3 regions of the Lelliottia sp. EB106-05-01-XG201 genome follow, and region 2 is predicted to be linked to each of the others. Evidence: predicted binding sites of a transcription regulator. Region 2 holds the regulator's gene; each other region holds the start of a gene.
The links. The regulator PhoB, encoded in region 2, activates phosphate uptake and scavenging genes when phosphate is short. The targets are predictions, from matches to a motif close to CTGTCATAAAACTGNCNNAT.
Positions count from the first base shown of each region.

Region 1: a site for PhoB is predicted at 3,910-3,929, ahead of kdgR (DNA-binding transcriptional regulator KdgR). Genes of this name have one in related genera too.
Region 3: a site for PhoB is predicted at 3,983-4,002, ahead of uvrB (excinuclease ABC subunit UvrB). Genes of this name have one in related genera too.

Region 1 is NZ_JBYTDV010000001.1:1,950,535-1,961,264, reverse strand. Features, by position in the region: gene cspE (transcription antiterminator/RNA stability regulator CspE) at 161-370, opposite strand; partial or broken gene AC3WS9_RS09110 (DUF2627 domain-containing protein) at 383-527, opposite strand; gene AC3WS9_RS09105 (MBL fold metallo-hydrolase) at 1,050-2,039, opposite strand; gene AC3WS9_RS09100 (YebO family protein) at 2,062-2,352, opposite strand; gene mgrB (PhoP/PhoQ regulatory lipoprotein MgrB) at 2,426-2,569, opposite strand; gene AC3WS9_RS09090 (YobH family protein) at 2,730-2,969, shown strand; gene kdgR (DNA-binding transcriptional regulator KdgR) at 3,027-3,818, opposite strand; gene AC3WS9_RS09080 (MFS transporter) at 3,997-5,370, shown strand; gene htpX (protease HtpX) at 5,424-6,305, opposite strand; gene prc (carboxy terminal-processing peptidase) at 6,500-8,548, opposite strand; gene proQ (RNA chaperone ProQ) at 8,568-9,254, opposite strand; gene AC3WS9_RS09060 (GAF domain-containing protein) at 9,352-9,849, opposite strand; gene yebS (membrane integrity lipid transport subunit YebS) at 9,981-10,730, shown strand, end outside.
Region 2 is NZ_JBYTDV010000001.1:3,612,934-3,623,663, reverse strand. Features, by position in the region: gene rdgC (recombination-associated protein RdgC) at 1-483, opposite strand, end outside; gene mak (fructokinase) at 607-1,512, shown strand; gene sbcC (exonuclease subunit SbcC) at 1,646-4,783, opposite strand; gene sbcD (exonuclease subunit SbcD) at 4,780-5,985, opposite strand; gene phoB (phosphate response regulator transcription factor PhoB) at 6,173-6,862, shown strand; gene phoR (phosphate regulon sensor histidine kinase PhoR) at 6,884-8,179, shown strand; gene brnQ (branched-chain amino acid transporter carrier protein BrnQ) at 8,589-9,908, shown strand; gene proY (proline-specific permease ProY) at 9,987-10,730, shown strand, end outside.
Region 3 is NZ_JBYTDV010000001.1:3,202,547-3,213,276, reverse strand. Features, by position in the region: gene bioB (biotin synthase BioB) at 1-256, shown strand, start outside; gene bioF (8-amino-7-oxononanoate synthase) at 253-1,407, shown strand; gene bioC (malonyl-ACP O-methyltransferase BioC) at 1,391-2,146, shown strand; gene bioD (dethiobiotin synthase) at 2,139-2,840, shown strand; gene AC3WS9_RS15065 (ABC transporter ATP-binding protein) at 2,803-3,525, opposite strand; gene uvrB (excinuclease ABC subunit UvrB) at 4,233-6,248, shown strand; gene yvcK (uridine diphosphate-N-acetylglucosamine-binding protein YvcK) at 6,352-7,260, opposite strand; molybdenum cofactor riboswitch at 7,488-7,621, shown strand; gene moaA (GTP 3',8-cyclase MoaA) at 7,609-8,598, shown strand; gene moaB (molybdenum cofactor biosynthesis protein B) at 8,621-9,133, shown strand; gene moaC (cyclic pyranopterin monophosphate synthase MoaC) at 9,137-9,622, shown strand; gene moaD (molybdopterin synthase sulfur carrier subunit) at 9,615-9,860, shown strand; gene moaE (molybdopterin synthase catalytic subunit MoaE) at 9,863-10,315, shown strand; gene AC3WS9_RS15025 (Bax inhibitor-1/YccA family protein) at 10,373-10,730, shown strand, end outside.

The DNA.
Region 1 (10,730 bases), 1.7 Mb from region 2:
GCGAAAACAATGCTTCTAACCTCGTAGCTTTGCAACAAACTACTAACAGAAGCGAAAGAGGTAACATTTTGAAAGAAAAAGATTAAAAAAGCCCCGCACAGGCGAGGCTTGATGTCTGAGAGCGAAACGCTTAAGCGTTTCTGAATCAGCAGGGATTCGATCAGATAGCGGTTACGTTAACAGCAGCCGGACCTTTCTGGCCGTCCTGAATTTCGAACTCAACGTTCTGGCCTTCAGCCAGAGTTTTGAAGCCGTTACCCTGGATTGCAGAGAAGTGTACGAACACATCTTTGCTGCCGTCAGCAGGAGTAATGAAGCCAAAACCTTTAGACTCGTTGAACCACTTAACTTGACCTTTAATCTTTGCCATTTGCAAAATTCCTTAGATTGTTTTCTTAGCCCGCAGGCATTGACATAGATAAAACTGAGACATTACTGCATGAGGCACTAATATAAGGTTCGGCAGAGAAGCGGTATTCAACGACAACGTGTTTACTCAGGACTTCTTTACTGAAAATGCCACACATAAACAGAACTGTACCTCGTTTGACCCAAAACGTGTTATTACATACAACGAAAATTATGGCAAGCCATTTTTAAACGTGTCTAGATCCGCCGCACAAACTCTGATGTGACCTTGCGACATTATGCACAACTGCATGCACGCATGACCGCACGTCAACCAGCGCCTACCGTCAGACAGGAGCCCCCAGAGGCCCTGTAATCTAAAGCAATTTTACCTTAGCTCAATCTTTGATATAGATCCAGCCAGCGCGGAATCTTTATTAGATGCAATGATTGAGTTAGAACAATTTGCGAAAAGTTATGCTGAAATCAACGTAAGGGTTTGAGTTTCACAATGAAATTTTCCGGTTATTTATTGTTCGCCTTCATCATATAAGTCTGAGACGTCAGTTTTCAGTTTTGCACCAAAATAATGAAACTTTTATGACCTTGCTTCAAAAGAAAGCAAGAAAAACGTTTCGATGGAAATACACGGTAAGGGCCAGAATTGTAATAAAGAATATATTCATCGCAGCGGCGAGAGATCACAGGGATAAATATTGACCAATTTTCAATATTCTAAAGTTGTCATTAATCGCGGCTACATTACTCAGCTCCTGAGTCAGCTCCAGCACCGGCTCGTCGAGGGACTCATCGGCCAGCTCAAACACGCCCCAGTGGATCGGAAAGGCGCGCGGCATTCCCATCTGCTGCCAGAGTGCGATGGCGGATTGCGGATCCATATGATGGGCCGACATGAACCAGCGTGGTGCATACGCACCGGCAGGTAGCGCCGCGGCGGTGATCTCCCCCAGCCTTTCGGGGATGGCGAGCAGCTGTGGAGAATACCCCGTATCGCCGCTGAACCAGAAACGTTGCGTTGTCCCTTCGAACACCCACCCGCACCACAGCGAACGATTTCGGTTCCAGAACGTGCGCATACTCCAGTGTTGAGCGGGCACTGCGGTAATCGCGAGCCCCTGAAAGATAGCGCTCTGCCACCAGTCGAGTTCAATAATGCTTTTCGCCCCGCGACGGCGGAACCAGTCGCCGAGGCCCAGCGGTACAAACACCGTGAGATCGGGAAAACGGCGCAGCAGGCGGCGGACAGTGGCGGAATCGAGATGATCGTAATGATTGTGAGAGATGACTAACGCATCGAGCCGCGGGAGCGTCTCAACGGAGATAACCGGTGGGGTTTTGCGTTCCGGCCCTACAAAGGGTAACGGAGAGGCGCGTCGGGAGAAAACCGGATCGGTCAGCAGATATTGCCCATCTAACCGCAGCAGCACGCTGGCATGCCCCAGCCACCAGACGCCATCTTCTGAGAGGTCGTTCAGCTCGGCAGGCTGCCACCACTGGCGGACAAAATCGTGATACCCAACTGAAGGCGGCTTCGGTAATCCGGCCGCTTTACGCTCCTTTCGCCAGCGCTCGACGTCACCCGGTTGATGACCGGTGAAGTCGATATTGCGAAATCCGTCGGGGGTATGATGTTTGAGGGAGGGGTTATACCAGGGATTTTTCCAGACCACTGCCACCTCCCCCTTTCAGCCGTTAGCGTTCAGCGACCAGACGAATGAAATCATCTTCGTCTTCGTTGACCACTTCTGCTGCAGCTTTTGGCGCTTCTTTCTCTTCCGGCTCGTTGGCTTCACACAGACGGCGAAGCAACGCGTTCTGGCGTTTCTGCTGGTCAAGCAGCGCTTCCAGCAGCTCAATCTGCTCATCGGTGCGAGAGCTGGCGCGATTGACAAAGAACCACAGCGCCAGGCCGATAATCATCACGATCAGAGAGATCGCCAGTGAGGCTACGTTCAGCAGCCCCGAATTCAGTAACTCACCCATTTTACCACCTCAATAAAAACGCCATTTTAGCACTGACGCTGAGGAAGCGTACCATCTGTTATCAAAATGAATACTACCAGGGGATGAATTGATTGATTGCACAAATGCCACTAAAGAACTGTACATCCTGATCGCACATGACATTAATTGTCTGCGTCCATAAAATGACACAGGCAATCAGTACTACAATCAGAATTACCCAGCGAAATTTTTTCACTCCACACTCCGTCTTATGACCTGATTGAACCAGGTTATCACGGTTATCTTAAACAAGGACTAACTGTACCTTCATCAGAAAATTTTCGGAATCATGCACTTGTTTCATAGAGTAAAACTATTAGTCTTAACAGCATTATTAGCAAAAAAATGAGGCTTTCATGCGCATCATTATTCGGACAATTATTGTCCTCGCCATTTTGTGGATTGGTATTTTACTGACGGGATACGGCGTGCTGATGGGAAGCACAGAGAACGCTGCGGGACTGGGTATCCAGTGTAAATATCTCACCGCCCGCGGTATCAGCACCGCGCAATATCTGCACAGCGACAGCGGGATCATCGGAATGTCTAACTGCCCGATTCTGCGTAAAAGCCAGCAGGTCGTCGACAACGGATAACCGACAGAACAGAAAGACAAAAACGCCGCTTCTCAGCGGCGTTTTTTATTGTTGATTTCAGAATGGATAGTCGTTGTAGCCCATCTGTTCAGAAATCTTGCGCGCTGCGGTATGCAGCATAGCGACATACTCGTGCAGACGCTCTTCCGAGAAGCGCAGCGTCGGGAAGGAGATGCTCAGACCGGCGATGACAACGCCAAAACGGTCAAACACCGGTACGCCGATGCAGCGTAACCCTTCTTCCTGCTCCTGGTTATCTTCCCCGTAGCCCTGCTCACGCACCTGATCGAGAACGGTCAGCAACTCATCAGTGCTGGTTATGGTGCGCTCGGTGCTGCGTTTATACTCCACGCCTTCGAGGATCTCTTTCACTTCCTCGCGATCGCGCCACGCCAGCAGCACTTTACCGATAGCGGTGCTATACAGCGGGTTACGACGACCAATGCGGGAGTACATGCGCAGGTTGTACATAGAGTCGATTTTGTGGATGTAGACGATGCTGTCTTCATCCAGCGCGCCCAGGTGCACGGTCTCTTTCGTCAAACGCGACAGCTCGCGCATCTGAATATCGGCGCTACGAATGAGATCAACGTTTTGCAGCGCACGAGCCCCAAGTTCGAACAGCTTCAGGGTCAGAGAATATTTCTCAGATTCACCTTCCTGTGCGACATAGCCCAGGGATTTCATGGTTTGCAGAAAGCGATAAACGGTGCTTTTTGACATCATCACACGCTGCGACAACTCTGTAATACCAATTTCGCGCTCTTCACCCAGCGCCTGTAAGATGCCAAACACCTTCAGCACGGAAGAAACAGAATCTGGCTGCTTATCCAAATCTGCGATTGCCATTTATCACCTCATTGCGAGTGTTTTATAAAAATCAGAACCGGTTTTTATTATAAATTCGTGACCGTCATGCTGCAATCGATCTGCGTTTACTTCGTTACAAATCTGCGACATAAAACCGAAATAACGATGCTAAACTAGTCAGTCTGATAATAATATCTCCCCGAGCGTTTCATTTCCCATGGAAAAACAATCCTCTGATGGCTTGCCATTGCCGCAGCGATACGGCGCAATCGCCACCATAATCATCGGTATTTCAATGGCGGTACTCGACGGCGCCATCGCCAACGTTGCGCTGCCAACCATCGCCAGCGACCTGCACGCCTCTCCGGCCAGCTCCATTTGGGTGGTCAATGCCTACCAGATTGCTATCGTCGTCTCTTTGCTTTCTTTCTCTTTTCTCGGCGATATGTTTGGCTACCGCCGCGTCTATCAGTGCGGGCTGGTTGTCTTTACGGTTACGTCCCTGTTCTGTGCGCTGTCTGATTCGCTGCACACCCTGACGTTCGCGCGTATCGCTCAGGGTTTTGGGGGCGCGGCTCTGATGAGCGTGAATACGGCGCTGATACGTCTGATCTACCCGCAGCGTCAACTTGGGCGCGGGATGGGGATTAACTCATTTATTGTCGCGGTGTCGTCTGCCGCAGGGCCGACCATCGCGGCGGCCATACTTTCCGTTGCCTCCTGGCAGTGGCTGTTCCTGATTAACGTTCCGCTGGGGATCATCGCCCTGCTGTTTGCCCTGCGCTATCTGCCTGAGAACAGTGCGAAAAGTTCGATGCCGCGCTTCGATTTACCGAGCGCGGTGATGAACGCCCTGACCTTTGGTTTGCTAATCACGGCGCTGAGCGGGTTTGCTCAGGGGCAATCGCTGACGCTGATTGGCGCGGAGATTGTCGCCATGCTGATCATCGGCTTCTTTTTCGTTCGCCGTCAGCTGGCACTCCCCACCCCGCTGCTGCCCGTCGATCTGCTGCGTATTCCGCTCTTTTCCCTGTCGATTGGTACATCCATCTGTTCTTTCTGCGCCCAGATGCTGGCCCTGGTCTCCCTGCCCTTCTTCTTGCAGGGCGTGATTGGACGCACTGAAGTCGAAACCGGTTTACTGCTCACCCCGTGGCCGCTGGCTACCATGGTGATGGCGCCGCTTGCCGGGTATCTCATCGAGCGGGTTCACGCGGGATTATTGGGGGCGTTGGGTCTGGTGGTGATGGCAACCGGGCTGTTCGCGCTGGCCATGCTGCCGACAGCCCCGACGGACCTGGATATTATCTGGCGCATGATCCTGTGTGGGGCTGGTTTTGGCCTGTTCCAGTCGCCGAATAATCACACCATCATCACCGCCGCTCCGCGTCATCGCAGCGGTGGTGCCAGCGGAATGCTGGGCACCGCGCGTCTGTTAGGGCAAAGTTCAGGGGCCGCACTGGTGGCGCTGATGTTTAACGTCGCCGGGCAAAACGGCACGCATGTCGCGCTGTTCACCGCCGGGACGCTTGCCACCCTCGCCGCCGTCATCAGCGGCCTGCGCGTCACGCAGCCTCGCGTCGAGGCATAAAAAAAGCCGGGCGGCATTTCTGCTCAACCCGGCTTCTTTTTCTTACTGCATGATTACTTGATGTATTCCCCACTGCGCAGCGCTTCGATACGTTTATCAAGCGGCGGGTGAGTCATAAACAGTTCACTCAGGGATTTTGATTTACCGTTGATGCAAAATGCCATCATGCTGGTTGCTTCCTGCGGCTCGTAGCTGGTTTTCAGACGCTGCAGGGCAGCAATCATCTTCTCGCGACCGACCAGTTTTGCTGAACCCGCATCCGCATGGAACTCACGGTGACGGGAGAACCACATGGTAATGATGCTTGCCAGAATACCAAACACCAGTTCCAGCACCGTGGCGACCGCGAAATAGATCAGCGGGTTGCCGTTGCTCTCTTCCCCGTCATCACGGTTACCGCCCATAAAGCCTGCGGCAATCTGCGCCAGAATACGCGAGATAAAGATAACGAAGGTGTTTACCACACCCTGAATCAGGGTCATGGTCACCATGTCGCCGTTGGCAATGTGGCTGATTTCATGCGCGATGACGGCTTCTGCTTCATCACGGCTCATGTTCTGCAACAGACCGGTACTGACCGCGACCAGCGAGGCATCACGACGCGCACCGGTGGCAAAGGCGTTAATGTCCGGCGCGTGGTAAATCGCCACCTGCGGCATAGCGATACCCGCCTGGCGCGACTGTTGAGCCACGGTGTTCATCAGCCACTGTTCCATATCATTACGTGGCTGCTCAATGACTTCGCCACCGACTGATTTCAACGCCATCCACTTCGACATCAGCAGCGAGATAAACGATCCACCAAAACCGAACAGCAGCGCCATAATCAGCAGGCCTTGAACGCTGCTTGATTGGATCCCTGTCAGGCTTAGCACAAGCCCGAATACCACCATGACCGCAAGGTTGGTGACCAGGAAAAGCGCGATTCGCATCATAATTTTCTTTTAACCTCTGTTTAACAAAACGCACTATGCGATTACCCACATCGTATGGGTATTGTGGCTATTTTCAAGGATTCGAGGGGCGTAAGTCACCAGAAAGACACAACTTTACATTGTTTATGAGCTTGCTGACGGGAGGATGCAGAACTAAAAAAAACAGGCACAATTTCTTGTGCCTGTCGGGGGTGTTATTTCACCGGAGCGGGTTGTGCAGCCGGTTTACTCTTTTCCTGGTTTGCCAGGTCGAGAGCGATATGTACCGTCTCGTCCAGATACGGATCTGGCTCCTGATAATCCTTCGGCAGATCTTCCAGTTTCTTCAGCAGCGGTTTGCCTTCACGTTTGAAACGATCGTTGATGCGCGCCAGGCGGGTTGCATCGTCTTCTTCGTTCTCTTTCTCACGTTGAGCAAAATTGAGAGAAACAATATTCCGCTTATCTTTCAGGGCATTGAAACGCGCAATGTCCTTCATGATGTACTGGAATTCCGGATCTTTAGCGATACGGTCGTTATGGGCTTTCAGCAATTCCGGACCGAACTGGGTCATGTCGCCGGATTTCACGAAGGTGGCAGCATTAATGCTGTCCCACGGCAACGCGTTATCCTCGAACTTCTCGCCCGTTTCCGTCTCTTCGGTGCCGGTCGGCATCATGATGTCCGGCGTCACGCCTTTACGCTGCGTACTGCCGCCGTTCACGCGATAGAACTTCTGAATGGTGTACTGGACAGAGCCCAGCGCAGGCCACTCAGGGCGCAGCATCTGATCGTAAATACGGTTCAGGGAGCGGTACTGTTGCACCGTGCCTTTACCGAAGGTCGGTTCACCGACGATCAGCGCACGACCATAGTCCTGCATCGCAGCCGCGAAGATTTCTGATGCGGAGGCGCTAAAGCGATCCACCAGCACCACCAGCGGACCTTTGTAGTAAACCACACCGTCCGTATCGGCATCTTCACGCACTTTGCCGTTGTTATCACGTACCTGAACCACCGGTCCAGACGGGATAAACAGACCCGAAAGCGAAACCGCTTCGGTCAGTGCCCCACCGCCGTTGGTACGCAGATCGATGATCACGCTGCTGACATTCTGCTTTTCAAGCTTCTGCAGCTGCACTTTCACATCGTCTGTCAGGCCGACATAGAAGCCAGGAATATCGAGCACGCCGACTTTTTCTTTGCCGACGGTTTTCACGGACATTTTCACCGCGCGATCTTCCAGACGAATGCGCTCACGCGTCAGGGTCACGATACGGGTTTTCGTCCCTTTACCCGCAGGCAAAATCTCAAGGCGAACCTTGCTGCCTTTCGGGCCTTTGATCTGTGCGACGACATCGTCAAGACGCCAGCCGATCACGTCGACCATGCCCTGACCTGTCTGACCGACACCGACGATACGATCGCCGACGCTAATCGCTTTGCTTTTCGACGCAGGGCCGCCTGCCACCATGGAGTTGATGACCGTGTAGTCTTCATCCATTTGCAGCACCGCGCCAATTCCTTCCAGAGACAAGCTCATCTCGGTATTGAACTGTTCGGTGTTACGTGGGGAGAGGTAGTTGGTATGCGGGTCGATTTCGTGAGCAAAGGCGGTCATCGCCAGAGAAAACACGTCTTCACTGTTAGTCTGTGCCAGACGGCGAATCGCTGATTTATAACGACGGGTCAGCGTTTCGCGAATCTCTTTCTCATCTTTACCGGTGAGTTTGAGGCTCAGCTCATCGAACTTCACTTTGCCGTCCCACAGCGCATTCAGCTCGGCTTCATCTTTCGGCCAGGGGGCTTTGCTGCGGTCGAGATTAAAGTTGTCGTTGCCGGTAAAGTCCATCGGACGTTCCAGCACTTTCAGCGCGTATTGATAGCGTTCAAAACGGCGCTTCTGGGAAAGGTTGTAGAGATCGTAGAACAGATCGAGTTTACCGCTGCGCAGCTCATCGCCGACTTCGGTTTTACGCTTCGCGAACTGTTCGATATCGCTGGCCAACAGCACGTTGTGGCTGTAGTCCAGCAGGTTCAGATAGCGATCGAAAATTTTGGCCGAAAAGGCCTGATCGAGATCGAACTGACGATAATGTGAACGGGTGAAGCGCGAGGTGACGCGCTCACTGACCGTCGCGTGCTGAGTCTCTTCCTTTAACAGCGGAATTTGATCGGCACGCGTAATATCGTCCACTGCGAAAGCGTGGCCTGTTATTGCAAACAGGCCAGCCAGCGCGGTGATCCTAAAAAGAGTGTTCATGCCAGGCTTGGCCTCCGTTTCAGAACACCAGGTGTTCTGCGCGTACAATCATTGACATGCCAGACGTCAGCTGTACACGAACGCCATCTTTGGTGATTTCGAGTACGGTGGCATCCATCGCATTGTTACCCGCTTTCACCTTCAGAGCCTGACCGACGCTCAGCGCGTTGATGTCAGAAACCGGAGTGTGGCGTTGTTCTTCGCGAGGCGCACGCTGTGCTTTAGCGGCTGGTTTATCAGCACGCGGTTTGCGATCGCTGTTCTCACTACGACGTGGAGCAGGACGCGGTTTACGCTCACGGCGCGGCGCTTCTTCTTGACCATTTGCTGCGGCAGCTTCGCGTTTTTTCGCCTGCTGCTCAGCACGCTGTGCCTGAACACGCGCTTTGGCTTCTTCAAGCTGCTTGCGTGCGTGCTCAACGTGCTGCTCGTCCAGCTCACCGCAAGGGTTGCCGTCGAGATCGACACGGGTCGCGCCCAGCTTGATACCGTAAAGGTAACGCCAGCTTGAAGTATAAAGACGTAAGGCAGAACGCAGTTGGGTTTTGCTGAGACTCATCTCACCCTCAACGCGCGCTACCAGATCCTGAAAAATACCAATTTTCAGGGGACGAGCTTCGCCTTCAGCAGTGAAACACTGTGGGAAACGCTCAGCCAGAAAGGCAATGACTTCTTTACTACTGTTCAACTTAGGTTGATTTTCCATGAAATTTCCTGATTACAACGGACGTTGCCAACTAGCCGCAGGCATGAACAGGCGACATTATAATGACGTCATCCGTAAATGCTACGTTATCCGTTGATTATCCTGCGACGCTCGCAAAGAATTTTTGATAATCGGTCGCGTTTAATACGTTTTCCAGATTAGCGACCAGTTCGCGCAGCCCTTGTTCGTCCTCGGCGCTAAAGCGTCCGAAGACCGTGCTGTCGATATCCAGTACGCCAATAATCTGATTTTTTACGGTCAGCGGCAGGACGATTTCGGAGTTACTCGCCGAATCGCACGCAATATGTCCGTCAAAGGCATGCACATCTTCAACGCGCTGAACCTGATTTTGCGCCACCGCAGTCCCGCACACGCCGCGTCCCACCGGGATCCGCACGCAGGCAAGCTTGCCCTGGAATGGCCCGAGAACCAGCGTATCCCCTTCCAGCAGGTAGAAACCAGCCCAGTTCACATCCGACAGACGCTCAAACAGCAGCGCGCTGGTATTTGCCAGCGTAGCTAAAAAACTGGTCTCACCTGTCATCAATGCCTGGAAATCGCGGTTCAAATCCGCGTAGAATTCTGTTTTGTTCATTAATCAATCACTTGGTTGTCGTACAAAAAATAGAGCATAGCCTATTAAAATAAACATTAAATGCGCTCATTCTCAAGATGAATCCCAAGATGAGTTAATATAACGTTAATTAATCCTTTAATGCGCGACTGATGGCACTCAATACTCCAAGAATTACGCCGGCAAAAAAGATCACTGTCCACTCGGTCAGCGATGCGCTACCTCGTGCACATTATCAGCGTTGTCCGCAGTGCGATACGCTTTTTATGTTGCCGAAGATGAAATCGCATCAGAGCGCGTATTGCCCGCGCTGTGACGCCAAAATTCGCGATGGACGCGACTGGTCATTGACCCGTCTGGCGGCGATGGCCGTCACCATGCTCCTGCTCATGCCCTTTGCCTGGGGCGAACCGCTGCTCAAGTTATATCTGCTGGGGGTGCGCATTGACGCCAACCTGCTGATGGGGATTTGGCAGATGACCCGACAGGGCGATCCGTTGACCGGTGCGATGGTGCTGTTTTGCACCGTCGGCGCGCCAATGGTACTCGTCGCCGCTATCGCCTATCTCTGGTTCGGCAATATTCTGGGCATGAACTTGCGCCCGGTTCTGCTGATGCTGGAGAAGCTCAAAGAGTGGGTGATGCTGGATATCTATCTGGTTGGCATCGGCGTGGCGTCGATTAAGGTGCAGGATTACGCGTTCTTACAGCCCGGCATCGGCCTGTTTGCCTTTGTCGCGTTGGTGTTACTCAGCATCATGACGCTGATCCATCTGAACGTGGAACAGCTCTGGGAGCGCTTTTACCCGCAACGCCCGGCGACGCGGCCCGACCCGAATCTGCGCGCCTGCCTCGGCTGCCATTTTACCGGCCTGCCGGACGCGCGTGGTCGCTGTCCGCGC
Region 2 (10,730 bases):
CGAGCCCAGGCTCTTACGCAGCAGAGCCAGCGTATCTTCGGCTTTCTTGGCGCTGGCGCAGTCCACCATGATCAGACCGTTGACGGTGTCGATCCACATCATGGTCTGGCTGAAACGGCTAAAGGCGCGCGGCAGCAGGGAGTGCAGCACTTCGTCCTTCAGGGAATCTTTTTCGGTTTTTTTCAGCTTGCGGCCCTGTTCAGCCTCGAGCTTGAAGATTTTCGCTTCCAGCGCCTGCTTCACCACCGGTGACGGCAGGATTTTCTGTTCCTGACGCGCGCAAAGAATGATTTGACCATTGGTTGTCGAGTGGGTCAGCGCATCGCTTTGAGAACCCATCGGAGAAACCCAACCGGTTTTTGCCATATCCTGGCTACCGCATGGGGTAAAGGTGTAAGCGGCTAACTGTTTTTCCATCTCTTCCGCACGCAGCGAAACGTCGCGGCTGAGACGGTAAACCATCAAATTTTTGAACCACAGCATGATAATTTCCACGGCCTTGTCGTTAAATCAGCGGGCATGATAACGAATTGTGGCAGCGCTTGCATTGCTAATCGGGTAGCCTGCTTCTACTCTGTTGATAATCAAAATAATGAGGAGAGTCCTGTGCGTATTGGTATTGATTTGGGCGGCACCAAAACAGAAGTCATTGCACTAAGCGATCGCGGCGAGCAGCTCTTTCGCCACCGCCTGCCGACACCGCGCGACGACTACCAGCAGACTATCGAAACCATCGCCCAACTGGTGGAGATGGCAGAAAAAGCCACAGGGCAGACCGGCTCGGTCGGGATGGGGATTCCTGGCTCGATTTCGCCGTACACCGGCGTGGTGAAAAATGCCAACTCGACGTGGCTCAACGGACAACCGTTTGATAAAGATTTGAGCGCGCGCCTGAACCGTGAAGTGCGGCTGGCGAACGACGCCAACTGCCTGGCGGTCTCGGAAGCGATCGACGGCGCGGCAGCGGGCGCACAGACCGTGTTTGCGGTGATCATCGGCACCGGCTGCGGCGCGGGCGTGGCGTTCAACGGTCGCGCGCACATCGGCGGCAACGGCACGGCGGGCGAGTGGGGGCACAACCCCTTACCCTGGATGGACGAAGACGAACTCAAATACCGCGCCGAAGTGCCGTGCTACTGCGGGAAACAGGGCTGCATCGAAACCTTTATCTCCGGGACCGGTTTCGCCACCGACTACCATCGCCTGAGCGGAAAGCCTCTCAAAGGCAACGAGATTATGCGTCTGGTGGAAGAGCAGGACGCCGTGGCCGAGCTGGCGCTGAGTCGCTACGAAATGCGCCTGGCAAAATCTCTGGCACACGTGGTGAACATTCTCGACCCGGATGTGATCGTGCTGGGGGGCGGCATGAGCAACGTCGACCGGATTTACACCACGGTTCCGCAGCTGGTGAAACAGTGGGTGTTCGGCGGAGAGTGCGAAACGCCGATCCGCAAAGCGGTGCACGGCGATTCCAGCGGCGTACGCGGTGCGGCATGGTTGTGGCCGCAGTAGGTAAAATGCCCCGAGCGCGTTTGCTGCCGGGTGTCGGCTCCGCCTTACCCGGCCTACAAAACAGTTAATATCCGCACGAACGGTCTCCTCTCCCTTTCAGGGAGAGGGTTAGGGTGAGGGTCCCAGCCCGCACCTACTCCACCGCAAACTCCCGATCCAACTTGCTATACCCCAGCCCGTTAATTTTCTTCACTTTAATCTGCACCGGAATGCGCTCTTTCATCGCCTCAACGTGGCTGATCACGCCGATGGTTTTGCCCGTCGCGTTCAGGGCATCCAGCGCGTCCAGCGCCGTATCCAGCGTCTCGCTGTCAAGGGTGCCGAATCCTTCATCAAGGAACAGCGAATCAATCCGCGTTTTATGGCTGACGAGGTCAGAGAGCGCCAGCGCCAGAGCAAGGCTTACGAGGAAACTTTCCCCGCCGGAGAGAGTTCGCGTATCGCGCACCGCGTCGGCCTGCCAGGTATCGACCACTTCCAGCTCCAGCGCGTCGCTGGCTTTGCGTTGCAGCAGATAGCGCCCGTGCAGACGGTTCAGCTGTTGGTTCGCCAGCCATACCAGATTGTCGAGGGTCAGCCCCTGGGCAAATTTGCGGAAGCGATCGCCGGTGCTGGAGCCAATGAGCGAGTTCAGATATCCCCAGTCGTCCGCCAGACGCGCGGCGTCTTCGATTTGCTGCATCAAACCCTGCTGATGAAGACGGTTGTCGCTGTCCTGCTTGAGCTGCTGGCGGATCTCACCCTGACGCGTGGTGTTTTCGCGCAGTTGATGCGCCAGTCGCTGTAATTGTTCCTGAAACTTTTGCACATCCAGATCCTCCGGAAGTGCTTCCGGCTGCCGTCCCTGGTGTTCCAGGAACTGCTGATCCGCCTGTGCGGCCAGCGCGGAAGATTGCTGGAGCTGCTGTTCCAGCGTGTGCCGGAGCTGCTCCAGCTTGCGCACGGTGTCGCCATCGAGCAGCGCTGCGAGGAACGCTTCTTCACTGGCAAAACTGCTCTCCTGAAGCGCGGCAGCAAACTGAGTTTGCTGCTGGGCCAGCCGTTCGCGGTCGCTCTGCTCCTGCTGTTGCAGGGTGGTGAGCTGGCTTTGCAGGGAGATACAGTCGCTGTGGATCTCACGCCAGTTGTCCGGTACCGGCTCGGCTGCGGTTTCCTCTTCCGATGGCGGAAGGGTTTCAAGCAGCGGTTTCAGTGCGTTGATACGTTCCTGAAGTGCCGAGAGTTGCTTCTGTTTTTCCTGCCAGTCGTGAGCTTCGCTTTCGCGCTGCATCAGCCACGCGTTTTCCTCGCCGTCTTCTGGGGTGTTCAGTCCGAGCGGGGTTAACGTGCTCAGCAACGACTGGCGCTGCGCCTCGATCTGCTGCCCAAGCTGTTGAACCTGCTGTTCCAGCTCGTTGAGCTGATTTTGCAGCACCTGGCGCTGGCTGAGCTGATACAGCTGGCGCTCGTACTGCTCCTGCTCATCCAGCCAGGCGGCGATATCGTCCTGAATCGTCAGGCTGACGTTCAGGGAGGCGCACACCGTCTGCCACTCTTGAGTGAGCGCTTGCTCCTCCTGGGTGAGCGTCAGGGTTTCTGCGGCGTCGCGCTCGCGCTGGGCGACCAGAGCATTCAACTGCCCGCGCACCAGCTGTCCCTCTTCTTCGAGGCGCTTCACTTCGGCATGCAGTTCGTCGCGGCGACGCTGGTTGGCGCTGAGCTCCAGGGCCTGATACTGCGCCACGGCAGGGTGTTCCGTTGCGCCGCACAGCGGGCAGGGTTTTCCCGCTTCCAGGCTGGCGCGATGCGCTTCCAGACCCTTGATTAATGCTTCCTGCTCGCACAGGGTTTTCAGATCCAGGTAGTGCTGGTTTTTCTCTTTGTACTGCTGACGGCGTGCGGCCAGGGTTTGCTCTAGCCCTGTCTGGGTAGCCTGATCTTTTTCCTGCGCGTCACGTGTCTGTTTCAGCCGTTTTTGCAGAGGCTGATAGCGGGCCTGTAGCGTCGCCAGACGTTGACACGCCGGGCGATATTGCACCTGCTGCTCGAGCGCCTGCGCCGTCTCATCCGCAGACAACGTCAGGGAGCTCGGCGGCAGCGCGGCCAGTTTTTGCTGGAACTCAGCAAGGCGCTGACTCAGGGTTGCGGATTGTGATTTGTCCCGCTGCTGCTGAGCAAACAGCGCCCGCCAGCCTCCGATGTGCTGGCTCCACTGTTCGAAGCGACGATGTTCCTCCAGCCAGAGGGCGACCTCTTTGTGTCGGGACTGGAGCTGCGCGTCATCCCGCATTGCGCCGTTGCGGATCCGCGCCCGCTGGGCTTTGCGCGACAGTAAGCGAGTATTTACTTCAGTAATCTGCTGCCGGGTGCGGGTGAGCGTGGCGGCCTGCTCCTGCTGTCGGTCCCAGAGCGGTCGCAGGGTCAGCGCAGGCTGTGCCTGCTGCAGTTTTGCCAGCTCAGGCTGGGCGTCGGTTTGCGCCTGGATGGCCTGCTGATGCGCGGAATGGGCACGCTGCTGTTCGCGTAAGAGCTCATCGCGGCGCGTCAGCCATTGATGCTGTGCCTGACGTTGTTGCTGCTCGTTCAGCAGCGTTTTCTCTTCGTCAGTCAGTGCTTGCAAACCCTGTTGCAGCTGCTGTTGCTGCTCTTCGCTCAGGAGTACCACGCCTGCGGCCTGGGCTTCACGCATCTCCAGTTCGGTTCGCGCCGTTTTGTGCTTCTCAAACACCATGGCGGAGATTTGGCCGTAGATTTCCGTGCCGGTCAGCTCTTCCAGAAGCTCAGCGCGCTCTTTCGGTTTGGCGTTCAAAAACGCCGCAAACTGGCCCTGGGACAGCAGCATTGAGCGGGTAAAACGGCCATAATCCAGACCGGTCAGAGAGGCGGTGAGATCGAGTTTATCTTTCACCTTATCGGCGAGAATTTTGCCGTCTTCGCACTGGGCCAGCTCCACGCGCGGTGCCTGTAAGTTCCCGTCCGGCTGGTTGCGGGCGCGGTTCTGGCTCCAGAATGCGCGATAGGCCACGCCTTTAACCTCAAATTCTACCTCGGCCAGGCACTCTGCCGTGTCGCGGGTCATCAGATCGTTTTGCGACTGCGACACCGTGTTCAGGCGCGGCGTCTCGTGATACAGCGCGAGGCAGATGGCGTCGAGCAGGGTGGTTTTGCCCGCCCCGGTCGCGCCGGTGATGGCGAACAACCCGTTGCTGGCAAAGGGTTCGGCGGTGAAGTCGATTTTCCATTCGCCCTTCAGGGAGTTGAGGTTTTTCAGACGCAGGCTGAGAATTTTCATGCGTTGTGTTCCTCGTCATGCAGCGCGTGCAGGGTATGGGTGAATAGCTCGTTAAGTCGGGCGCGCTGCGCATCGTCGATCTCCTCCTGCGCCAGGCGGCGTTCAAACACCTCTTCGACTTTTAACTCGCTGAGGGTTTCGCGTTGCGCACTTAACAGAATTTTCTCGCGCTGTTCGCGGCTGCGGCGTACCAGCAACACTTCAACCGGCAACTCTTCTGTTAGGGTCTGGATTTTGCGCTGCATGTCGTGCAGATATTCATCGGTGCTGATTTCGATATCCAGCCACACGGGCGGTGATTGTTCCACGTCGCGCCACTGTTCAAGCTGCGCGGCAATGGCGGCGAGATCGCCCTTGAGCATCGCCAGCGGCTGCGTCACCGGAACCGTGAGCGTCTCGACGGCGCTCAGTTTGCCGTCGGTAAAACTCACCAGATGGACGCTTTTGCCTTTACCGGTTTCATCAAAGCTGAGGGAGATCGGCGAGCCGCAGTAGCGAATATGCTCGCACCCGCCGATGACCTGCGCGCGGTGAATGTGCCCGAGGGCAATATAGTCAGCAGGCGGGAAGTTTTGCGCCGGGAAGGCATCCAGCGTGCCGATGTAAATCTCGCGCACCGCGTCACTTTTGCTGGCCCCAACGGTGGTCAGATGCCCGGTGGCGATGACCGGCAGCGCCGCATCACCGCGCAGTGCGCAGGCGTCGGCATATTGCTGCTGATAATAATCGGTGATCGCCTGCAAGAGATGCTGCTGCTTTTCGCCCCCGGAAAGCCCGGCCTGGCTTTGAACGATATCGCGCGGGCGCAGAAAGGGGATCGGGCAGAGCACCGCGCCCGGCGTCCCGTCGCGTTTTTTCAGGATTTGTGGGGCATGCCCGGCGTTTGCCACTACAGTGGTATTCAGAAACGCGAGAATGTCCCGGGATTCGTTGAGCGTGGCGACGGAGTCGTGGTTGCCCGCGACAATCACCAGGTGACAGCCCGTTTGCTGCAGATTCACCACGAAGCGGTTGTAGAGTTCTCGCGCATAGCTCGGCGGGGATCCGGTATCAAAAATGTCCCCGGCGACGATGATGGCGTCCACCTCCTGCGCCTGCGCGGTCTCCAGCAGCCAGTTCAGGAAGGCCTCATGTTCGGCGGCGCGACTTTTACTGTAAAAATTTTGACCCAGATGCCAGTCCGAGGTGTGAAGTATGCGCATAGCAGATCCGTATCCGTGGCAAAAAAGAGTGGAGGGGATTATAAGCTTTCAGGGACGAGAAAATAACCGCTGTAATAAAACAACAGTTTGCCATTCATGGTGGTAATGTTTTTCATAAATCTGTCATAAATCTGACGCATAATGGCGCCGCATTCCAAACTAATACATTAATAAGACAGGGCAAAGTATGGCGAGACGTATTCTGGTCGTAGAAGATGAAGCTCCGATTCGCGAAATGGTGTGCTTCGTGCTCGAACAAAATGGCTTCCAGCCGGTTGAGGCGGAAGATTATGACAGCGCGGTGAATCAACTGAACGAACCCTGGCCCGATTTGATTCTGCTTGACTGGATGTTGCCCGGCGGTTCTGGCCTGCAATTTATCAAGCACATTAAACGCGAAGCGATGACCCGCGATATCCCGGTGGTCATGCTGACGGCGCGCGGTGAAGAAGAGGATCGCGTGCGCGGTCTGGAGACCGGCGCGGATGATTACATCACCAAGCCGTTCTCGCCGAAAGAGCTGGTGGCGCGTATCAAAGCCGTGATGCGCCGTATTTCACCGATGGCGGTGGAGGAGGTGATCGAAATGCAGGGGTTAAGCCTCGATCCGACCTCACATCGGGTGATGACCGGCGAAAACCCGCTGGATATGGGCCCGACAGAATTCAAACTTTTGCACTTCTTTATGACCCACCCGGAACGTGTTTACAGCCGCGAACAGTTGCTGAATAACGTCTGGGGGACTAACGTCTATGTCGAAGACAGAACGGTAGATGTACATATTCGCCGCTTGCGTAAAGCGCTGGAACACAGCGGCCACGATCGTATGGTGCAGACGGTCCGCGGTACGGGTTATCGTTTTTCGACCCGTTTCTGAACAATGACAGGAGTGTGACGCGTGCTGGAACGTCTGTCATGGAAAAGGCTCGTTTTTGAACTGATCTTATGTTGTATTCCCGCCGCCATTTTAGGGGCGATTTTTGGTCATCTGCCGTGGTTTTTACTGGCGGCAGTGACCGGGCTACTGGTCTGGCATTTCTGGAATTTACTGCGTCTTTCCTGGTGGCTGTGGGTTGACCGCAGCATGACGCCGCCGCCGGGTAGCGGCAGCTGGGAGCCGCTTTTGTACGGCTTACATCAGATGCAAATGCGTAATAAAAAGCGTCGTCGCGAGCTGGGAAGTCTGATCAAACGCTTTCGCAGCGGGGCGGAGTCGCTGCCGGATGCCGTCATTCTGACCACCGAAGAAGGGACCATTTTCTGGTGTAACGGCCTGGCACAGCAGCTGCTCGGGCTGCGCTGGCCGGACGATAACGGTCAAAATATTCTGAACCTCCTGCGTTACCCCGAATTCACCCACTATCTGAAAAAACGCGACTTTACGCGCCCGCACAATCTGGTGCTGAACAATGGTCGTCATCTTGAGATCCGCGTGATGCCGTACAGCGATCAGCAGTGGCTGATGGTGGCGCGCGATGTGACCCAGATGCACCAGCTTGAAGGGGCGCGGCGGAACTTCTTCGCCAACGTCAGCCATGAGCTGCGCACACCGCTGACGGTGCTGCAGGGCTACCTGGAGATGATGCAGGAGCAGACGCTCGAAGGTGCGCCGCGCGAGAAAGCGCTGCACACCATGCGCGAGCAAACGCATCGCATGGAAGGGCTGGTGAAACAGCTGCTGACGCTGTCGAAAATCGAAGCCGCGCCGACGCTGGCGCTGAACGAAACCATCGACGTGCCGATGATGCTGCGGGTGGTAGAGCGCGAAGCGCAGACCCTGAGCCACAAAAAGCATCAGTTCACCTTTGAACTGGACAGCACTCTGAAGGTGCTGGGCAGCGAAGACGAGCTGCGCAGTGCGATTTCGAACCTGGTCTACAACGCGGTGAATCATACGCCTGAGGGAACGCACATTACCGTGCGCTGGCAGCACGTCCCGACGGGCGCGGAGTTCAGCGTGGAGGACAACGGGCCGGGGATTGGGCCGGAGCATATTCCGCGTCTGACCGAGCGTTTCTACCGCGTGGACAAAGCGCGCTCGCGGCAGACCGGCGGAAGCGGCCTGGGGCTGGCGATTGTGAAACATGCTGTGAATCATCACGACAGTCGCCTCGATATTCAGAGCACGCCGGGGAAAGGCACGCGATTCAGTTTTGTCATCCCGGAACGTTTGATTGCCAAAAAAAGCGCCTGACAGGGCGCGTGTCAGCCTTCCTTTCCACAGGCCAGCGATTGCTGGCCTGTTTGCTTTGCAGTCAAGCGAAACGCGAATGAATTTTATACGGTTGTTGCTTTTTTGTTCGCATGATTAGCCATGAGTTTTTCTTAACCTTAGAGGATTGTTCTGGTCTCAATTTTCATGCTGGCATATTGTTCTGGTTTTCAGATCGCTCCTTGCCTTTAAACGTTATAAGCGTTTAAATTGCGCCCCATACAGTGTCATACCAACTGTATTTGCGTGGTAAATCGAAAAACTATTCTTCGCCACGGCATGACGGGAGCATATCCCGCTGAAATTGAGTAAATTTTCCGCTGTATCGTCCCATTTGGGATGGCGAAAATCTCAACGTTTTCAACACCACATCCACAGGCAGTAAGGTTCTATGACCCATCATTTAAAATCGCGTGACATCATCGCGCTGGGCTTTATGACTTTTGCGCTGTTCGTCGGCGCAGGTAACATCATTTTTCCTCCTATGGTTGGCCTGCAGGCGGGTGAACACGTCTGGACGGCGGCTATTGGCTTCCTGATTACCGCTGTGGGCCTGCCGGTGCTGACCGTGGTCGCGCTGGCGAAAGTCGGCGGCGGCGTGGATAGCCTCAGCACCCCGATCGGTAAAGTGGCGGGTATTCTGCTGGCGACGGTCTGCTATCTGGCGGTCGGTCCGCTGTTTGCGACTCCACGTACCGCTACCGTCTCCTTTGAAGTCGGGATTGCACCGCTCACCGGCGACGGCGCGCTGCCGCTGCTGATCTACAGCCTGGTTTACTTCGCACTGGTGATTCTGGTCTCCCTCTATCCGGGCAAACTGCTGGATACCGTGGGTAACTTCCTCGCACCAATGAAAATTCTGGCGCTGATCGTGCTGGCCGTGGCGGCGGTTATGTGGCCTGCCGGTCCTATCAGCGAATCGCTGGACGCCTATAAAACGGCGGCATTCTCCAACGGATTTGTCAACGGCTATCTGACCATGGACACCATGGGCGCAATGGTCTTTGGTATCGTTATCGTCAACGCCGCGCGTTCTCGCGGGGTGACCGAAGCGCGTCTTCTGACCCGCTACACCATCTGGGCTGGCCTGATGGCCGGTGTCGGTCTGACGCTGCTGTATCTGGCGCTGTTCCGCCTGGGTTCTGATAGCGCGACCCTGGTCGATCAAAACGCCAACGGCGCGGCCATTCTGCATGCTTACGTGCAGCACACCTTCGGCGGTGCGGGTAGCTTCCTGCTGGCGGTACTGATTTTCCTGGCCTGTCTGGTGACCGCGGTTGGCCTGACCTGCGCCTGTGCCGAGTTCTTCGCTCAGTACGTTCCGCTCTCCTATCGCACGCTGGTGTTCATCCTCGGCGGCTTCTCGATGGCGGTTTCTAACCTCGGTCTGAGCCACCTGATTCAGGTCTCCATTCCGGTGCTGACCGCGATCTATCCGCCGTGCATCGTGCTGGTGGTGCTGAGCTTTACCCGTCCGTGGTGGAACAATTCCTCGCGAATTATTGCCCCAACGATGTTTATCAGCCTGCTTTTTGGTATCCTTGACGGGATTAAAGCATCCGCCTTCAGTGGGATCCTGCCTGACTGGACACAGCGTCTGCCGCTGTCAGAGCAAGGCCTGGCCTGGTTAATGCCGACCGTTGTTGCGATGGTTCTGGCGATTATCTGGGACCGAGCAGCAGGGCGTCAGGTCACTTCCAGCGCGCATTAATCAACGACAAATTGTGTAACCACGGGGCTTATGGCCCCGTGGTTTTTTGTTTTTTTCGAGTTGAATGGCAAGATTTAAATGGAAAGCACGAACAAACTAAAACGTGGGCTAAGCACCCGCCACATCCGCTTTATGGCGCTTGGCTCGGCAATCGGGACAGGCCTTTTTTATGGCTCGGCAGATGCCATTAAAATGGCCGGACCCAGCGTCCTGCTGGCGTACATCATCGGCGGCGTCGCGGCCTATATCATCATGCGCGCGCTGGGCGAGATGTCGGTACACAATCCGTCAGCGAGTTCCTTCTCGCGCTATGCCCAGGAAAACCTCGGCCCGCTGGCGGGCTACATCACCGGCTGGACCTACTGCTTTGAAATCCTGATCGTGGCGATTGCCGACGTGACGGCGTTCGGCATCTATATGGGCGTCTGGTTCCCGCTGGTGCCGCACTGGATATGGGTGCTGAGCGTGGTGCTGATCATCTGCGCCGTCAACCTGATGAGCGTGAAAGTGTTCGGTGAGCTGGAGTTCTGGTTCTCCTTCTTCAAAGTCGCGACCATCATCATCATGATTGTGGCGGGTTTTGGCATCATCATCTGGGGGATTGGCAACGGCGGGCAACCGACCGGGATCCATAACCTGTGGAGCAACGGCGGGTTCTTCAGCAACGGCTGGCTCGGCATGGTGATGTCGCTGCAGATGGTGATGTTCGCCTACGGCGGTATCGAAATCATCGGTATCACTGCGGGTGAAGCCAAAGACCCGGAAAAGTCTATTCCGCGCGCCATCAACTCCGTGCCGATGCGTATCCTGGTGTTCTATGTG
Region 3 (10,730 bases), 410 kb from region 2:
CGTGCGCCTCTCCGCTGGCCGCGAGCAGATGAGCGAGCAGACCCAGGCGATGTGCTTCATGGCGGGCGCCAACTCGATTTTCTACGGCTGCAAACTGCTGACCACGCCAAACCCGGAAGAGGACAAAGACGTCCAGCTGTTCCGTAAGCTGGGGCTGAATCCGCATCAGACCGAGGTGCTGTCGGGGGATAACGAGCTGGAAGAGCAGCTTTTCAACGCCGACACCGAACAATATTACAACGCGGCAGCCGTATGACCTGGCAGCAGCGCATTGACGCCGCCCTTGAAGAACGCCGGGCGGCGGACGCGTTTCGCACCCGCACGGCGGTTGAAGGCGGCGGTCGCTTTCTGATCCGCGATACGCGTCGGTTCTGCAATTTTTCGAGCAACGATTATCTGGGCATAAGCCAGCATCCGGCGGTTATCCGCGCCTGGCAGCAGGGAGCGGAAAGCTGGGGCGTCGGCAGCGGCGGATCGGGGCATGTGACGGGCTATACCACCGCGCATCAGGCGCTGGAAGAGCAGCTTGCCGACTGGCTCGGCTACCCGCGCGCGCTGCTCTTTATCTCCGGTTTTGCCGCCAATCAGGCGCTCATTGCCGCTCTGATGGGCAAAGAGGATCGGATTGTGGCTGACCGCTTGAGCCACGCCTCGCTGCTCGAAGCCGCCAGTCTTAGCCCGGCGCAGCTGCGTCGGTTTGCCCACAACGACGCCACTCAGCTCAATACGTTGCTGGCGAAATCCTGCGACGGGCAACAGCTGGTGGTGACCGAAGGGGTGTTCAGCATGGACGGCGACAGTGCGCCGCTGGCAGAGCTGCACGCCGCCGCGCGGGAGCACAACGCCTGGCTGCTGGTGGATGACGCCCACGGGATTGGCGTGCTCGGCGAGGAAGGGCGCGGGAGTGCCGCCAGCCAGGGTGTCAAACCGGAGCTGCTGATTGTGACCTTTGGCAAAGGGTTTGGCATCAGCGGTGCGGCGGTGCTGTGCAGCGAATCCGTCGCGGATTACCTGCTGCAGTTCGCCCGGCATCTGATCTACAGCACCAGCATGCCGCCCGCCCAGGCGGTGGCGCTGCAGGCCGCGCTGCAAGTTATTCGCAGCGACGAGGGGGAAGATCGTCGGCAAACCCTGGCGGCGCATATCCAACGCTTCCGGGCAGGCGTTCGCGAGCTGCCCTGGCGGATGACCGACTCGCAAAGCGCCATTCAGCCGCTGATCGTCGGCGAGAACAGCCGCGCGTTACGCCTGGCGCAGCAGCTTCGCGATCGCGGTATGTGGGTCACGGCGATTCGTCCGCCGACGGTTCCTGCGGGCACCGCGCGTCTGCGTCTGACTCTGACCGCCGCGCATCACACCCAGGACATCGACGACTTACTGGAGGCGCTACATGACGCCGGTGAATAAGCAGGCCATCGCCTCGGCCTTCGGGCGCGCGGCGCAGAGCTACTCTCAGCACGATGAGTTGCAGCGCCGCAGCGCCCGAGGGCTGAAAACGTTTCTTGGCGAAGGACGATTTAACGCCGTGCTGGATGCGGGCTGCGGCCCTGGCGCGAACAGCCGTGCCTGGCGCGAGGCGGGCAGCCATGTGACGGCCCTCGATCTCTCGCCGCAGATGCTGGAACAGGCACGCTATCAGCAGGCGGCGGACGATTATCTGGTGGGCGATATCGAAGCCATTCCACTGCCGGACGCGCAGTTTGACCTCGTCTGGAGTCATCTGGCGGTGCAGTGGTGCGCCAGTCTCCCGCAGGCGCTGCGCGAACTCTGTCGGGTGACGCGCCCCGGCGGAACCGTCGCCTTTACGACGCTGCTGGCCAACTCGCTGCCGGAGCTGAATCAGGCCTGGCGCGCGGTGGATGAACAGCCGCACGCCAACCGTTTTTTATCTGAGCAGGCGGTGAAGGATGCTCTGGCGGGGTGGCGCTACCGGGCCACCACGGAGGTCATCACGCTTTCCTTCAGCGATGCCCTGAGCGCCATGCGCTCCCTGAAAGGCATTGGTGCTACCCATCTGCACGGCGGACGGGGGCGCAAACCGCTGACGCGCGGAGAACTCACGCGCCTCGAACTGGCGTGGCCGCGCGAGCGGGGCGAGTTCCCGCTCTCTTATCAACTTTTTCATGGGATTATCGAACGTGACTGAACGTTATTTTGTCACCGGCACCGACACCGAAGTCGGTAAAACCGTCGCCAGCTCGGCGCTGCTGCAGGCGGCGCGTTTGCAGGGATTCACCACCGCCGGGTACAAACCGGTAGCGTCCGGCAGCGAGATGACGGCGGAAGGCCTGCGCAACTCGGACGCGCTGGCGCTGCAGCGCCACAGCACGCTTACGCTGGCTTATGAGGAGGTGAATCCATACACCTTCGCCGAGCCGACGTCGCCGCACATCATTAGCGCCGACGTGCAGCGCCCGATTGAATTCCCGGTGCTCTCTGCGGGCCTGCGCGCGCTGGAGCAGAAAGCGGAATGGGTACTGGTCGAAGGGGCGGGCGGCTGGTTTACGCCGCTCTCAGACCGTCAGACCTTCGCCGACTGGGTGCAGGACGAACAGTTGCCGGTGATCCTCGTCGTCGGCGTCAAACTGGGCTGTATCAATCACGCCATGCTCACGGCGCAGGCGATCACCCAGGCCGGACTGCGCTTCGCAGGCTGGATTGCCAACGACGTGGTCGCGCCGGGAAAACGTCATCAGGAGTATCTCGCCACGCTGCAACGCGTGCTTCCTGCGCCGTTCCTCGGGGAAATTCCGTGGCTGGCTGACGGCGCTGAACAGGCCGAGACCGGCCAGTATCTGGATCTCAGCGCCTTGCATCCCGCGACATCCAGTGCGCAATAAGCGCCTCATCCAGCTCGTTAACGTGGCCCTGGGCCACGTTACGGCCGCGATACAGCACGCAAAAACGATCCGCTACCCGGCGGATAAACGACAGCTGCTGCTCCGCTAACAGGACCGTCATCCCCAGCTCGCGACTTAAACGCATCAGCAGCTGCGCCAGCTTATGGGCAAACGTGGTTCCCGTGCCGTGCAGCGGCTCATCCAGAATCAGCAGGCGAGGGCGAGTGATGAGTGCATTGGCGAGAGCGAGCTGGTACTGCTCCTCGGGCGACATGCCCGTCGCACGCGCGTGGCGTAGCGGCCAGAGCTGGGGGAACAGGGCGTAAATTTCACCGCTCGCACCGGCATCCGGTGCGCCTTTGGCGCGCATTGCCACGTGCAGGTTCTCCTCGACGGTGAGCTGCGAGAAAATCCGCCTGTCCTGCGAAACATAGCCAATCCCCGGCATCGCGCACTGCGTCGGTGCAGCGTTGCGCAAATCGCACGGTGGTGCGCCCGCTTCATGCCAGATAATGGTGCCACTTTCTATCGGTAACTGACCGGTGATGCAGTTGATCAGCGTCGTTTTGCCCATTCCCGGCAGCCCGATAACGCCCGTGCACATCCCCGGCGGCAAATCCAAATCCACATTCCACAGCGTGTGCTGGCTTCCATAGAACTGATTAACAGCGCGCAGACTTAACATAATGCTCTCCTGTAAACGCGTGAGGGATAAGACGTCATCAGGAATGTGCAAAACCCCTGCCATAAACGGCAATCCGGTCAAATAAACGGCAATTTTAAGATTAGGCTCACAAAGGTTAAGCGTGGCTACAGGGCACAGAATGCCTGAATTGTGATTAAGATCTCGCCAGTGGCTTATGCGCCGTGGGACTGATTATCATCAAAAATGAGTGATAAATATTTTTTACGGACATGCCCATGGGAAAAACCGGGAATTTGCCGAGGGGCGCTCTATATGGGCTGGAAGCAGTTATCCACTATTCCTGTGGATAACCATGTGCATTAGAGTTAGAAAACCTGAGGCAAGCGAGAGAAGACGCGGCCTGCGCCTGAATTGATGCGAAACGCGGCTTTAAGAAATATCTTCTATGAATTAACGAGTTAGACAAAAGCAATCATCGTCATGAAAGTGTCACCTGCTGCCATAAAACTATCATTACGTAGCTTGACAAATGTTAAAAATAGAAATGTTCTGGGGATAACCGCACATCGCTGGTGTTTTATCTTGTCACAGCCTAAATTTTGACCAGTTTCGTGCTCATGAGTCGGATGCTAATCCAGATATCCTTACACGCCACTGGTTTTACATCCAGTATTTATTACTGGCAAATTTACCAGCCGCGAGTAAAATTACTCACTGCCGCTTTTTCCGTCACCAGGTTGTCGCCCATGAGTAAACTATTCAAACTGAATTCTGCCTTCCGTCCTTCTGGCGATCAGCCGGAGGCGATCCGCCGCCTGAAAGAGGGGCTGGAGGACGGGCTGGCGCACCAGACTCTGCTGGGCGTGACCGGCTCAGGCAAGACCTTTACCGTCGCCAACGTGATTGCGGATTTGCAGCGCCCGACGATGGTACTGGCCCCCAACAAAACCCTGGCGGCGCAGCTGTACGGTGAGATGAAAGAGTTCTTCCCGGATAACGCCGTCGAGTATTTCGTCTCCTACTACGATTACTACCAGCCAGAAGCCTACGTACCGAGCTCTGACACCTTCATCGAGAAGGACGCCTCGGTGAACGAACACATCGAGCAGATGCGTCTCTCGGCGACCAAAGCGCTGCTGGAGCGTCGGGATGTGATCGTGGTGGCTTCTGTTTCTGCGATCTACGGTCTGGGCGATCCGGACCTTTATCTCAAGATGATGCTGCATCTGACCAACGGAATGATCATCGATCAGCGCGCGATTGTCCGTCGTCTGGCGGAGCTGCAATATGCGCGCAACGATCAGGCCTTCCAGCGCGGCACCTTCCGTGTGCGCGGCGAAGTGATCGACATCTTCCCGGCGGAATCCGACGATCTGGCTCTGCGCGTTGAGCTGTTCGATGAAGAGGTGGAGCGTCTGTCCCTTTTTGACCCGCTGACCGGGCACGTCGAGTCGGTGATCCAGCGCTTCACCATCTACCCGAAAACCCACTACGTCACCCCGCGCGAGCGTATCGTGCAGGCGATGGAGGAGATCAAAGTCGAGCTGGCGGACCGCCGGAAAGTGCTGCTGGCGAATAACAAACTGCTCGAAGAGCAGCGCCTGAGCCAGCGTACGCAGTTCGATCTCGAAATGATGAACGAGCTGGGCTACTGCTCGGGGATCGAAAACTACTCGCGCTATCTCTCGGGGCGCGGCCCTGGCGAGGCGCCGCCGACGCTGTTCGATTATCTTCCGGCTGACGGGCTGCTGGTGGTGGACGAATCCCACGTCACCATTCCGCAAATCGGCGGGATGTATCGCGGTGACCGCGCGCGTAAAGAGACGCTGGTGGAGTACGGTTTCCGTCTGCCATCGGCTCTCGATAACCGCCCGATGAAATTTGAAGAGTTTGAAGCGCTGGCACCGCAAACGATCTACGTCTCGGCCACGCCTGGGGCCTACGAGCTGGAGAAATCCGGTGACGAGGTGATCGATCAGGTGGTGCGTCCAACCGGCCTGCTGGATCCGATAATCGAAGTGCGTCCGGTGGGAACTCAGGTGGACGATCTGCTCTCAGAGATCCGTGCTCGCGCATCGGTCAACGAACGCGTGCTGGTCACAACGCTGACCAAACGCATGGCGGAAGATTTAACCGAGTACCTCGAAGAGCACGGGGAGCGCGTGCGCTATCTGCACTCGGATATCGATACCGTTGAGCGTATGGAGATCATCCGCGATTTGCGTCTCGGGGAGTTCGATGTGCTGGTGGGGATCAACCTGTTGCGAGAAGGTCTCGACATGCCGGAAGTGTCGCTGGTGGCGATTCTGGACGCCGATAAAGAGGGCTTCCTGCGTTCAGAGCGATCGCTGATTCAGACCATTGGCCGCGCGGCGCGTAACATCAACGGCAAAGCGATTCTGTACGGCGATAAGATTACGGCGTCGATGGCGAAAGCGATTGGCGAAACGGAGCGTCGTCGTGAGAAACAGCAGCAGTACAACGAAGAGAACGGCATTACGCCGCAGGGTCTGAACAAGAAAGTGGTGGATATTCTGGCGCTGGGTCAGGGGATCGCGAAAACCAAAGGGCGCGGCAAAGCGCGTCATCCGGTGGAAGCCGATCCGGTTGAACTGCTGCTGACGCCGAAGGCGCTGCAGCAGAAAATCCATGAGCTGGAAGGGCAGATGATGCAGCATGCGCAGAATCTGGAGTTTGAAGAGGCGGCGCAGATCCGCGACCAGCTGCATAAGTTGCGGGATTTGTTTATTGCGGCGTCGTAGCGGCTTTTGCCGGGTGGCGGCTTCGCCTTACCCGGCCTACGATTCGAGCCGTTATACGTCCCTTGTAGGCCCGATAAGCGTAGCGCCATCGGGCGAAGTCAGCTTACCCCAGCGCCTGAATCGCTTTCTCCAGCGCCAGGCGCAGCAAATGCCGGTCGTGGCGATACTTAATATCGCTCGCTTCCAGCTCTTCCTGCACCACTACCCGTCCTTCCATCCCTGAAACATCCACCTTCGGCCCAACGACCACACCGTCGATAATTTTCTTACCGACGTACTGCTCCATCAGATTCAGTTTATCCGCAAGCGACAGGCTGGCAGCGGCAGGGCTGAGCTCTTTCCCCAGATTGCCGATGTAGACCATCGGGGCTGGCGTCCTGCGCAGCGCCTGCGCCAGCTCTTTCACCAGCAGCAGCGGCATCAGGCTGGTGTAAAAACTGCCCGGCCCGATAAGAATCAAATCCGCTTCGCCGATCGCTTCCACCGCTTCGCGAGTGGCCGGAACGGAAGGGTAGGTCATCAGCTCCTGAGGCGGCAAAATCAGCTGGTCAATATTCACCTCGCCATAGACTTCATGGCCTTCGGTGTCGATCGCCATCAAATCGACCGGTTGTTCTGACATAGGGATCAGGAATGCATCCACTTTCAGCAGGTTTCGGATTAAATTAATCGCCTCCAGCGGGCGCACGCTCAGGTGATCCAGCGCCTTTAACATCAGATTTCCGAGGTTATGCCCGGAAAGCTCACCATTCCCGCTAAAACGATACTCAAACATCGCCGAAGCGACGCTTTGTTCGGTAATTAACTGGTTAAGACAGTTACGCATATCGCCCCAGGCGATGCCGCCTTCGGAACGACGGATACGACCTGTAGAGCCCCCGTTATCGGTGGTGGTCACGATCCCGGTGAGCCTGGAGCCCAGCGAGGATAATGACGACATCACCCGCCCCAGCCCATGCCCTCCGCCGAGAGCGACCACACGGTCAAGATCCGCAAAAGTGCGATTGCGCATACACATTCCTTATCACATTCGATCCGCGTAACAGTAACCCAACTACCCCTAAAAGACGATGCCCGACCCCCGGCAAAATGACGTATATCAATGCGAAACTGTGATTTTTACGTATTCTGTAGTGAAAGTGCGCGATCTGGTCGCTATATATATAATTATATAGCGAAAGCGGCGAATGGCGAAAGTGCCATTTCCGCGCTACTATCGGCATAACCCACGTTTTCGAAAATGAAAACATACACTCTAGCCCTGGCGCCTGTGTCACTTGATATGGCGCCCTGGCCGTAGCGGCAACGCTACCAGGGTACAGAAAGAAATGACTGTGCCTCCCGTACTGGAAAGGTGTACATGGCTTCTCAACTCACAGATGCTTTCGCGCGTAAGTTTTTCTATTTACGTCTGTCGATTACCGATGTGTGCAATTTTCGTTGCACCTATTGCCTGCCGAACGGCTACAAGCCGGGCAGCGTCACCAATAACGGATTTCTCACCGTCGACGAAGTGCGCCGCGTGACGCGCGCCTTCTCTGAGCTCGGCACGGAAAAAGTGCGTCTCACGGGTGGCGAGCCCTCCCTGCGTCGTGATTTCCCCGACATCATCGCCGCCGTTCGCGAAAACGCCAGCATTCGTCAAATCGCCGTCACCACCAATGGCTATCGCTTAGCCCGCGATGTCACCCAGTGGCGTGATGCCGGTCTCACGGCCATCAACGTCAGCGTCGACAGCCTCGACGCGCGCCAGTTTCACGCCATTACCGGGCAGGATAAATTCCGCCAGGTGATGGAAGGCATCGACGCGGCGTTTGAAGCCGGTTTCGACAAGGTCAAAGTCAACACGGTGTTGATGCGCGATGTGAATCATCACCAGCTCGACACCTTCCTCGCGTGGGTCAAACCCCGCCGCATTCAACTGCGTTTTATTGAGCTGATGGAAACGGGCGAGGGCAGCGATCTGTTCCGCCGTCATCATATCTCCGGCATGGTGCTGCGCGATGAACTGCTCAAACGCGGCTGGATCCACCAGATTCGCCAGCGCAGCGACGGCCCGGCGCAGGTCTTTTGTCACCCGGATTACGAAGGGGAAATTGGGCTTATCATGCCCTATGAGAAAGATTTCTGCGCCACCTGCAACCGTCTGCGCGTCTCCTCTGTCGGCAAACTGCATCTGTGCCTGTTCGGCGACGGCGGCGTGGATCTTCGCGATTTGCTGGCAGACGATGCCCAACAGGACGCTCTCGAAGCGCGCATTTCTGCGGCTCTGACGCATAAAAAACAGACCCATTTCCTGCATCAGGGCGACACCGGGATTACACAAAACCTGTCCTACATCGGCGGGTAATCGGCTTAAAAGGAACCAGAAAATGAGTCAGGTCAGCGCTGAATTTATTCCGACGCGTATTGCTATTCTTACCGTTTCTGAGCGCCGTGGCGAAGAGGACGACACCTCCGGCCACTGGCTGCGCGATGCTGCCCACGAAGCGGGGCACAGCATTGTTGATAAAGCGATTGTGAAAGAGAACCGCTACGCCATTCGCGCCCAGGTCTCTCAGTGGATTGCCAGCGACGAGGTGCAGGTGGTGTTAATCACCGGCGGCACCGGTTTTACCGCAGGCGATCAGGCGCCAGAAGCGCTGCTCCCGCTGTTTGACCGTGAAGTCGAAGGCTTTGGCGAAGTGTTCCGCATGCTCTCCTTTGAAGAGATCGGCACCTCGACATTGCAGTCGCGTGCGGTGGCCGGGATTGCCAACAAAACGCTGATTTTTGCCATGCCGGGCTCGACCAAAGCCTGCCGCACGGCGTGGGAAAACATCATTGCTCCGCAGCTCGATGCCCGCACCCGTCCGTGTAATTTTCATCCTCATTTGAAGAAGTAAGCTATGTCGCAACTGACCCACATTAACGCCGCGGGCGAAGCCCATATGGTGGATGTCTCCGCCAAGGCCGAAACGGTGCGCGAAGCGCGCGCCGAAGCCTTCGTGACCATGTTGCCAGAAACCCTGGCGATGATTATCGACGGCAGCCACCACAAGGGCGACGTCTTCGCCACCGCCCGTATCGCCGGAATCCAGGCCGCAAAACGCACCTGGGATCTAATTCCTCTCTGCCATCCGCTGATGCTCAGCAAGGTGGAAGTGAACCTGCAGGCCGAGCCGGAGCACAACCGTGTGCGCATCGAGACGCTGTGCCGTCTGACCGGCAAAACGGGCGTCGAAATGGAAGCCTTAACGGCGGCCTCCGTGGCGGCGCTGACCATTTACGATATGTGCAAAGCGGTACAGAAAGATATGGTGATTGGCCCGGTTCGTCTGCTGGCGAAAAGCGGCGGCAAATCCGGCGATTTCAGGGTGGACACTCATGATTAACGTGCTCTTTTTTGCTCAGGTTCGCGAGCTGGTCAATACCGACAGCCTGACGCTCGATACCCCTTTCGAAAACGTCGAAGCTCTGCGCGCCCATCTGGCAGCGCAAGGCGACCGCTGGGCGCTGGCGCTGGAAGAGGGCAAGCTGCTGGCGGCGGTGAATCAGACGCTGGTGGAATTTTCCCATCCGCTCAACGCCGGTGATGAAGTGGCGTTTTTCCCGCCGGTCACAGGGGGTTAATCATGTCTGATACGCGTATTGTTGTCGGGCCGGAGCGCTTTAACGTCGGCACAGAATACAGCTGGCTCGCCGAGCGTGACGAAGACGGTGCGGTGGTGACCTTTACCGGCAAAGTCCGTAACCATAATCTTGGTGATAGTGTGAAAGCGCTGACGCTCGAGTATTATCCGGGCATGACGGAGAAGTCGCTTGCCACTATCGTGGAAGAGGCCCGTCAGCGCTGGCCGCTCGGCCGTGTCACGGTGATCCACCGCGTCGGCGAAATGTGGCCAGGCGAAGAGATTGTCTTTGTCGGCGTCACCAGCTCCCATCGCAGCAGTGCGTTCGAAGCCGGTGAATTTATTATGGATTATCTCAAAACCCGCGCGCCATTCTGGAAGCGTGAAGCCACGCCCGAAGGGGAGCGCTGGGTGGAGTCGCGCGACAGCGACAAACAGGCTGCCAGCCGCTGGTAACCGGTTGGCGCAGATGTGTTAATCTTAACAAGTGTGCCCACTTAATCAGGAGTTATCATGGACCGATTTCCACGTTCGGATTCAATCGTTCAGCAGACGCGCAGCGGCCTGCAAACCTACATGGCGCAGGTGTACGGCTGGATGACCTGCGGCCTGCTGCTCACCGCGTTTATCGCGTGGTACGCAGCAAATACCCCCGCCTTGATGATGTTTATCTTCTCCAGCAAAATCACCTTCTTCGGGCTGATTATCGCCCAGTTGGCGCTGGTCTTCGTGCTCTCCGGTCTGGTGCAAAAGCTCAGCGCAGGGATGGCGACGACGCTGTTTATGCTCTATTCGGCGCTCACCGGCCTGACGCTCTCCAGCATTTTTATCGTCTACACCTATTCGTCCATCGCCAGCACCTTTGTGGTCG